3 regions of the Cobetia sp. Ld8 genome follow, and region 1 is predicted to be linked to each of the others. Evidence: predicted binding sites of a transcription regulator. Region 1 holds the regulator's gene; each other region holds the start of a gene.
The links. The regulator PhoB, encoded in region 1, activates phosphate uptake and scavenging genes when phosphate is short. The targets are predictions, from matches to a motif close to TGTCATANNNNTGTCANA.
Positions count from the first base shown of each region.

Region 1 (3,276 bases):
ATCAGCCCATCACTGGGCTAGCGCACTGCTGGCCTGGGGAGCGCTCGCCTGACAGGCGCGCTCGTCGGGGAAGTGACAGCGGAAGCGCGCACCCTCGCCGGGGTGGCTGTCGATCTCCAGATGGCCCTGATGACGAATCAGCACATGCTTGACGATGGCGAGCCCGAGGCCGGTGCCTCCCGTGGCGGTGCTGCGGTCCTTGTCGATGCGGTAGAAGCGCTCGGTCAGGCGCGGCAGGTGCACCGGGTCGATGCCGTCCCCGTCATCTTCCACCTCGACCAGCAGGCCCTGGTCATCCGCCTTCCAGCGCAGGGTGATATGACAGTCTTCGGGGGTGTAGCGCACCGCATTGAAGACCAGATTCGAGATCGCGCTGCGCAGCTCCTGCTCCTCACCGCGCAGTGACAGGCTGGCATCGGCCTCGATGGAGAAGGTGTGGCGCCCCTGGGACAGGCCTTCGGCGTCGTCGCGGATATGGCCGAGCAGGGCACTCATGTCGATGCAGCGACCATTGTCGGACAGCTCGTCGGTTTCCAGGCGTGACAGGGTCAGCAGGTCCTCGACCAGGTGCTGCATGCGGTCGGTCTGGCTCTGCATCTGGCCCAGTCCACGCTGCCAGCGCGGTGGCAGGTCATCGGCGTAATCGGAGTAGGTCTCGAGATAGCCGGCCAGTACCGTCAGCGGCGTGCGCAGCTCATGGGAGACATTGGCCACGAAGTCGCGGCGCATCTCTTCAAGACGATAGAGGCGGGTGACGTCACGCAGCATGACCAGGCGCTCGTTGTCACCGAACAGGGTGATGGAGATCTGCAGCGTCAGGTTGTCAGATAGCGGCGACTGGAGCGTCAGCGGCTCGCGGTAGGCCAGCCGATTGAAGTAGTCGATGAAGACGGGGTCACGCAGATAGTTGGTGATGTGCTGACCGCGGTCGTGGCTGGCCTTGAGACCGACCAGCTGCTCGGCAGCGCTGTTCCACCATTCCATGTCACCGTGGTTGTCCAGCATCACCAGGCCGTCGCGCATGGCCTCGGAGGATTCCTGGATACGGTTGAGGATGCTGCGCAGTCGCTCCTGAGCCTGACGCTGGCCCTTCTGGTAGCGGTAGAGACGATCGAGCAGGTCTCCCCAGACGCCATCGCCGGGCGGCGGCTCTTCATGGGGATTGGTGATCAGCCAGGTGTAGAGGCTCTTCAAGTGCTTGAGATGGACGAACAGATACAGCGAAAGACCCAGCGCCAGGCCCCAGCCCAGATGGCCCAGCAGGCCACCGATCAGGCCGAAGCCACCGGCAAGGTAGCCGAGGCGCCATAGCTCGTTGGTCCAATAGCGCATGAATCCCTCAGGCCTGAGCGCTAAAGCGGTAACCGGTGCCGCGGACGGTCTGGATCAGATGCTGATGGCCTGTGCCCAGCGCCTTGCGCAGGCGACGGATGTGCACGTCCACGGTGCGCTCCTCGACATAGACGTTGCCGCCCCATACCTGATCGAGCAGCTGGCTGCGCGTGTAGGCACGCTCCTGATGCGTCATGAAGAACTGCAGCAGGCGATATTCGGTCGGGCCGACATCCAGCGAGTTGCCGTGGGCGGTGACGCGGTGGCTGGCCGGGTCGAGCATCAGGCCTTCGACTTCCACCGCCTCCTCGACCCCCTTGGGAGTGGTGCGACGCAGCACGGCCTTGAGACGGGCGACCAGCTCGCGCGGCGAGAAGGGCTTGGTGATGTAGTCGTCGGCACCGGCTTCCAGGCCTTGAATCTTGTTGTCTTCCTCGCCCTTGGCAGTCAACAGGATGATCGGCAGCTCCGAGGTGGTCTCGTCACGCTTGAGACGCCGCGCGAGCTCCAGGCCACTGGTGCCCGGCATCATCCAGTCCAGCAACAGCAGATCGGGCTTTTCATCGACGACGATGGCGTGGGCGTCCTGGGCATTGTCTGCCTCCAGCACGCGGTAATCCGCCATTTCGAGGGCAACGGCGATCATCTCGCGAATCGAGGATTCATCGTCGACAATCAGTACGGTCTTGGAGCTCATCGCTAGATCCCATGCAGCAGTCGGCGCACGCGCCAGAATGACAAGTCGATGACGATTACAACCCGCTTATATGACAGCGAGATGACAACTGCCAGCATGGCAGCTTGCACGCAAGCCTGCCAGCCGCCTTGGAGGCGCGGCAGGCAGGCATGAACCGTGGGCTGGGAAGCAATAGAGGGCAGGGGTTGCTTTGAATTAAATAATACTAATGTTTATGCAGGCGTCAGCTCATCGGCCAGGTCGCCAGGGCGATACCGGCGAAGATCAGCAGACCCGTCCAATGATTGTTGAGGAAGGCCTGGAAGCAGGGCGCACGCTCACGCTCCCGGATCAGACGTTGCTGCCAGACGAAGGTGACGGCGGCGGCAGCCAGCCCCAGCCAGTAGAAGATGCCCAGCGCCAGGTGCAGGCCGATGCCGATCAACACCGCCAGCATGCCCAGCTGCAACAGGCCGATCATCAGCTTGTCGGCACGCCCGAACAGCACGGCGGTGGACTTGATGCCCACCTTGAGGTCGTCGTTGCGATCGACCATCGCGTAGGCGGTGTCGTAAGCCACCGTCCACATCAAGTTGGCCGCGAACAGCCACCAGCCGTAGGTCGGCACCTCCTCCAGCGTCGCGGCGAAGGCCATCGGAATCGCCCAGCCGAAGGCGGCGCCCAGCACCACCTGGGGCAGATGATGGAAGCGCTTCATGAACGGGTAGCTGGCCGCCAGCAGCACGGCGATGATCGACAGCAGCACCGTGGTCAGATTGGTGAAGCACACCAGCACGAAGGCGGCCGCGACCAGCCCCCCGAACAGCGTCAGCGCCTCGTGCTCCGAGATGCGACCCGAGGTCAGCGGTCGGTCACGCGTGCGCTCGACATGCTTGTCCCAATGGCGGTCGGCGTAGTCGTTGATCACGCAGCCGGCGGCGCGCATCAGATAGACCCCGGCGATGAAGATCAGCAGGGTCGTGCGCTCGGGAATGCCATCTGCCGCCAGCCACAGTGCCCACAGGGTCGGCCACATCAGCAGCCAGGTGCCGATGGGGCGGTCCAGCCGTGTCAGGGCGAGGTAGTCGGCCAGTCTGGAAGGACGCGAAGCGGCGGAAGTGGATGACGCGGTCATCGGGGCTCCTGGGCGGGTGGTAGTGGGCAAGGGAAGAGAGAAACGTGGCCAGGCTCAGGCCAGCTGCAGCGCGTGCTGGAAGGCCGGCGTGAAGCCCTCCTGCACCAGCACCTTGAAGCGACCATGCGAGAAC
Region 1 is NZ_JBISHF010000009.1:285,326-288,601, forward strand. It holds gene phoR (phosphate regulon sensor histidine kinase PhoR) at 10-1,332, opposite strand; gene phoB (phosphate regulon transcriptional regulator PhoB) at 1,340-2,029, opposite strand; gene ubiA (4-hydroxybenzoate octaprenyltransferase) at 2,253-3,143, opposite strand; gene ACJJV2_RS17480 (chorismate--pyruvate lyase family protein) at 3,198-3,276, opposite strand, start outside.

Region 2 (3,276 bases), on a different contig from region 1:
ACCTTGGGAGATTCGTGTGACGCTGCCTATTCTGCTCGATATTGAAGCCTCCGGCTTTGGCCGTGGTAGCTATCCGATCGAGATCGGGCTGGCGCGTGCCGACGGCAGCAGTTGCGCCTTCCTGATACAGCCTCTTGATGAGTGGGTGCATTGGGACCCCAAGGCGGAGCTGTTGCATGGCATCTCACGGGCACGGCTGGCACGCGAAGGGCGGCCAGTGCGTGAGGTGGCGCAGTGGGTCAATGATGAGCTGGGTGAGGCGGGAATCGCCTATAGCGACAGCTGGGGCTACGACAATACCTGGCTCTCGCTGCTGTTCTATCATGCCGGCATGCTGCCGCGCTTTCGTCTCGAGGCGCTCAGACGGCTGCTCGATGAGGAGCAGCTGAATTGCTGGGCGGAGCTCAAGGAAGCGGTGATCGCCGAGGGTGGCATCCAGCGCCATCGCGCCGGAGACGACGCCCGTCTGCTGCAACTCACCTGGCAGAAAGCCCAGTCGATCGGGCGTAGCGAATAAGCCTCTGCCAGGTGTCTCGGGGTCTACGGCGGGCGGCATGAGCGTCACTGACGTCAGGCCGGGTGTTGTCAGGCGGAGCAGTGAGCACGAGATAGCGCCAATAAAGCCAAAAAAGCGGCAGCCCACTGGGCTGCCGCTTTTTCATGCTGATGTCATCAGCGTCATGACGAGGCTCAGGCGCCCGTCACCGCCAGCAGCACCTTGCCGGTGCTGGCGTTGTCCTGCACATAGGCATGCGCGGCATCGGCTTCCTGGATCGGCCAGCTCTTGTCGATATGCGGGCGCAGCTCACCCCGTGCCAGGCGTGGCCACACATGCACGTAGAGCGCATCCAGCACCATGCCCTTGCCATCGGGGGAGCGCGAACGCAGGGTCGAGCCGATCAGGCGCTGGCGCTTCATCAGCATGCGACCCAGATCCAGCTCATCCATGCGCCCGCCCATCAGGCCGATCAGCACCATGCGGCCATCCTGCTTCAGCACCTGCTGATTGTCGGCCAGATAGCCGCCGCCCACCGGGTCGAGAATCATGTCGGCGCCGCCCCAGTCGTTCACGGCCTCGACGAAGCTGCCATCGTGGCGGTTCCAGCCGGCATCCGCGCCGAGGCGCAGGCAAGTCTCCAGCTTCTCCTGGCTGCCGACGGTCACGAAGCACGGATGCCCGAACAGTCCGCACAGCTGGATGGCGGTGGTACCGATGCCGCTGGCACCGGCGTGCAGCAGCACGCGCTCCTTGTGCTTGAGGTTGCCCTCGATGAACAGGTTCAGCCAGGCGGTGGCGAACATCTCCGGCAGCGCGGCGGCGTCTCGCAGGCTATAGCCCTCCGGCACCGGCAACACCTGCAGGGCGTTGACGACCACTTCCTCGGCATAGCCGCCACCGGACAGCAGCGCACAGACCGGATCACCGACCTTGAAGCGCTCGACGTGGCGGCCGACCTCACGAATGGTGCCACTGACCTCCAGCCCCAGAATCTGACTGGCACCTTCGGGGGGCGGATACTGCCCGGCGCGCTGCATCAGGTCGGCGCGGTTGACGCCGGCCCAGGCCACCTCGATACGCACCTCATCCGAGGCGATCCCGTGCGGGGCCTCGGTTTCCTGCCAGACCAGTGATTCATTCTCGACGGCTATCGCAAACATTCGCTCTCTCCTTAGCGTGGCAGTCGCGCTGCCTGTTCGTACGCGGATGATCTCCGTGCCGGGGCGCATCGGCCGCGGACCACGTGGGCGACTGTCATCTCACTGTACGGGGACTGTGACGCATCTGTCATGAAGTGGCGCGAACCTGACGTGATATCAAGCCCCATGATCCAGACATCGCGTTCCGCACTCCGTGCGGCCAAGGAGAGAGCATGATCGATACTGCCCGCGTCATCGCTGCCAAGTATCCTGCCTTTGCCAAACGTCACCCGCTGATCCGGCGGCCAGCTCTGGCCATGCTACGGCGCCTGGTGCACGAGGGCGAGATCAATGCCTTCCTCGGCGAGAACTCGGACCAGCGCGGCTTCGACTTCATTGACCGCGTGCTCGATCACTTCTCCTTCGGCTACTCGGTGTCCTCGCGGGAGCGCGAGAACATTCCGGCTTACGGGCGTGTCGTCATCGTCGCCAACCATCCGCTGGGGTCACTGGATGGCCTCGCGCTGCTCAAGCTGGTCGGCGAAGTGCGCCGCGACGTCAAGATCGTCGCCAATGACATCCTGATGAAGGTCGAGCCGCTGGCACCCTTGCTGCTGCCGCTGGACAACCTCAGTCGCCGTGGCTATCGCAAGAGCAGTGGTCAGATCTGCGATGCGCTGATGAATGAAGAGGCCGTGATCATCTTCCCGGCCGGCGAGGTCTCGCGTGCAGGCCCGACCGGGCCACGCGATGGCAAGTGGCTGTCGGGTTTCCTGCATTTCGCGCGCAAGACCAACGCGCCGGTGCTGCCTATCCACGTCAGCGGGCGCAACTCGACGCTCTTCTATGCGCTGTCGTCGATCAACCGCAGCTTCGGTACGCCCCTGCTGGCCCACGAGATGTTTCGTCAGCGCGAGCGGCAGCTCAAGCTGCGCATCGGCGAGCTGATCCCGCTGGAGCGCCTCGACAGTGATGCCCTCAATACCAACGCCAAGACGCGCCTGCTGCGCAAGCACCTGTATCGCATCGGGCGCGGCAAGCGTGGCCTGTTCGTGACCGAGAAGGCTATCGGCCATCCGGAGGAGCGCCAGGCGCTGCGTGAGGAACTGACGCCCTGTGAACTGCTGGGCGAGACCCGCGACGGCAAGAAGATCTATCTGTTCGATGCCTTCCCCGGCTCCAGCGTGATGCGCGAGATCGGTCGTCTGCGCGAGATCAGTTTCCGGCGGGTCGGCGAGGGCACCGGCGAGCGGCGTGATATCGATCGCTATGACGCCCACTACCGGCATCTGGTGCTGTGGGATGACGCCGATCTCGAGATCGCCGGTGCCTATCGCATCGGAGAGGTACGCAAGATCATGGCGGCACATGGCGAGAAGGGGCTCTACAGCCCGACCCTGTTCCGCTTCACGCCGGAGATGTTCGAGCGCATGCAGGACGGTCTGGAACTGGGACGCAGCTTCGTGCAGCCGCGCTACTGGGGGCGGCGCAGCCTCGATTACCTGTGGCAGGGGCTGGGCGCCTATCTGCGCTGTCATCCCGAGATTCGCTGGCTGTTCGGTCCGGTCACGCTCTCCAACAGCTATCCGGAGGCCGCCAGGGCACTGATCGTCAGCTACTACCGTCACTATTACGGGG
Region 2 is NZ_JBISHF010000005.1:6,160-9,435, forward strand. It holds gene ACJJV2_RS00640 (hypothetical protein) at 17-517, shown strand; gene ACJJV2_RS00645 (NAD(P)H-quinone oxidoreductase) at 691-1,659, opposite strand; gene ACJJV2_RS00650 (GNAT family N-acyltransferase) at 1,872-3,276, shown strand, end outside.
Region 2: the regulator PhoB is predicted to act here: its motif matches at 1,774-1,791, upstream of ACJJV2_RS00650 (GNAT family N-acyltransferase).

Region 3 (3,276 bases), on a different contig from region 1:
AGTTCCGCGAAGACTTCCAGGCCCGGTGTCAGGTCGGATTCCTTGCCGCCATTGGCGAAGGCAGCGGCCAGAATGGCGTTGTTGGCCTGTGAGGCCTTGCCCACGGCGCCGACGGACACCTTGTAGTCACCTTTGGCGAGGTCGGCGAAGGAGGTCGGGCGCTCATCTTCACTGACCAGCGTCTTGTTGATCATGAAGGAAATGGTGCCGGTGTAGCCCAGTACCCAGTGGCCATCCTTGTCTTTGGCCCACTCCGGGATCTGCTCCCAGGTCGTGGTCTTGTAGGCCTGGGTCACGCCTTGCTGCACCGCGATCGGACCGAAGGCGAAGCCCACGTCACCGATATCGGCGGTGGCGTTCTCACCCTCGGCCTTGAACTTGGCGACTTCCTCGGCGGAGCTCATGTCGGTATCGCTATGCGCGATGGAATACTTCGACTCGAGGTCAGCCCAGGTGTCCTTCCAGTTGGCCCAGCTGTCCGGCATGCCGACGCTATCGACACGGCCTTCGGACTGAGCGGCCTCGAGAAGGTCAGCCGGCATGTCGGCGGCACTGACGGAGGCACTGCCCAACAGGGCGGCCATGCAGGTGGAAACCAGCAGGCCGGTGGAGCGGGATGAGGTAGTGGCAATCGACTTCAAGGAGATTTCCCCAGTAGGTGATGAACAATCGCTGCTCTGAAGGTAAGGCGTGACGGGTATCAGGTACCCTGTCGACACGCTGAGAGCACATCCGGATGCTCAGGTCATTGCTCAGGCCAGTTCTCGGATCATTGATCAGACCAGTGCTCTGCAAGTGCTCAGGCAAGTGCCGAGACAGCCGAGGCTGTGTGGTCTAGTTCAGTTCGAAAGGCACGATCGACTCTAGCGCTCGCCTGTGACAGTTGCGTGTCGTCAACATGTCGTTGTCATGGCATGGGGTGACGGCTCTGGCTCTGTCTCCTTCATACCTTCTCCGTGCCTTCTTCGTGCCTTGCCGCGGGCCCCGGTCCTCGCTATCTTCCACAGCCATAAGTGTGCAAAGCAGGGCGTGCAAGGCATGAGTCAGCGCGTGATGACTGACCTGGCGTGGCAGCCAGAGTTGTGCTGTCACCGAGTTGTCACGCCAATGCCACTATTCTCCTCATGCGTGTCTCGACAAGCGTGTCTTGAAAAGTCGCACTGAGCTTTACGGGGCATCTGAACTAGACCACAGAATCGCTTCGCCCTGACCCTTTCCATCCTGGACGCCCTGGATGTCATGCAAGTGACTCGCCAGAAATTGCTGTCTTTCGTTATCTTTCAGGAACTTCGCATGCCTTCATCTTCGCTTGAGCCCCAGAGTGACGCCGCTTCATCGGCAACTCCTGACGCGGATGTCCCCGTGGCAGGGCTCAAGGGCAAGCTGCTGAACCATCTTGAGGCAGCGCCGCTACGCGCCTCACAGCGCCTGCCCTCCGAACGCGAGATGATCGAACGCTTTGCCACGACGCGGGTCACGCTGCGCGACACCCTGCTGCAGCTGGAGGCGGAGGGGCGTATCTATCGCGAGAATCGGCGGGGCTGGTTCGTCTCGCCGCCACGACTGCGCTATGACTTGCTGGCGTGCCTGCCATTTCGCGACATGGTCGAGTCACAGCAGCGGGTGGCCAGCACCGAGGTACTGGCGGCAGGAGAAGTCGCTGCCAACGCGGTGATCGCGCGGCGGCTGGGGATTGCGGAGGGCTCAGTGGTCTATCGCATCACTCGCGTGCGGCGTATCGACGGGCGGCGCGTGCTGCATGTCTGCCATCACCTGCGACGTGACTGCTTCCTGGGCATCCTCGATTTCGACCTCGCTGCCCACTCCCTGACCGACCTCTACCGGCACGAATACGCCATTCGTGTCAGCCGCGTCAGCTTCGAACTGGCCTCCACGGTGTTCGACGCTGAGGCCGCCGCCGCGCTGAACGCCGCGCAGGGCAGCCCCGCGCAGCGCATCACCCGCATCAACTTCGATCAGAATGGCCGCGCGGTGGACTGCGATGATGAACACTGGCGCCACGACGCCATCGAATTGACGTTGAGTGCCGCACCACAGAGCTAGTTGGCAAGTTCGCGGTAAAGCCTGAATGTCTGGCAGGCCGCTGGTAGCCCAGACGAAAACACCCGCACAACTCTCTGTCAGTAGAGGCCGTGCGGGTGTTTCTTGTGCGACGGGCAGGATTCGGGCGCGGTTGAGACCCGATCGATCGGTATCAGCGCATCAGCAGGCTTTCATCGACTTCGCGGAAGTGATGGGCGCTTTTCATCAGGGCGAGGGCGGTGAGGGCTTCGACGCCATAGACGCGGGTGGTGATGGCGTGGCGGGTGGCGACATGGTCCAGCAGCAGGGCGAAGTCGCCATCGCCGGAGGCGAGAATGATCTCATCGACCTCGGGGGCGGCTTCCATCACGTCGATGGTGATGCCGACATCCCAGTCGCCCTTGGCCGAGCCGTCGCCGCGCTGGATGAAGGGCTTGAGTTTGACCTCAAAGCCTATCTCGCGCAGGCGCTGCTGGAATTGCTGCTGCTTGGGGTCGCCACGGTCGATCGCGTAGGCGTAGGCATGCTGGATCGAGCCGAGGCGCTCGAGCTCTGCCCACAGGCGACGATAATCGAACTGCCGGCCGAAGGTATTGCGGGTGGTGTAGTAGATGTTCTGCACATCAATGAAGACGGCTAGGCGTGTGCATGCCCCATCCGCGTCGCGAGTGCCATGCACGCTGTGCTGGCGGGAGTCGAGGGAGCTGTCGCGCGAAGAGGATGCTGGCATGGGCGTCGCCGTGGCGGGAGGAGCAAGGGCAGGCAAGAGGTGATTTTCCTCTCCCCAGAAAGAAGCCGGCCGCTACCTGATGATGCAGGGCAGCGGCTGGAGGTCTAGCGATGAACAGCGCTCTCACCGGTCAGTGACTCGATGGCAGGCGCCAGTTGAGTGAGGCGAGCAGCGCGTTCGGGCACCAAGGCTTGATGGGCAAGCCTCAGCTCTTGGCAGCAGGGTTTGACGGCTTGGTCGGCTTGACGCCAATGACCTGGCCGCTGACACCGGATTCAATCACATCCACCTTGCCACCACGGTCCAGGAAGGCCTGCATCTGAGCTTCAAGCGAGGCTGAGGTTTCGACAGCAGCCGGTGCTTTTTTCTTTGCAGCAGTACGAGTATTCGCCATGCGGGACTCCGTTCCAAGACGTGAGGGGTGAAGGTGCATGATAACACAGTGGCAACTTTGCTGCTTGATGGCGTCAATTTGGAATCAGAAGCCTGATGTTTTGCGTCGC
Region 3 is NZ_JBISHF010000007.1:485,630-488,905, forward strand. It holds gene ACJJV2_RS06980 (ABC transporter substrate-binding protein) at 1-641, opposite strand, end outside; gene ACJJV2_RS06985 (UTRA domain-containing protein) at 1,294-2,064, shown strand; gene ACJJV2_RS06990 (NYN domain-containing protein) at 2,216-2,773, opposite strand; gene ACJJV2_RS06995 (hypothetical protein) at 2,979-3,167, opposite strand.
Region 3: the regulator PhoB is predicted to act here: its motif matches at 1,087-1,104, upstream of ACJJV2_RS06985 (UTRA domain-containing protein).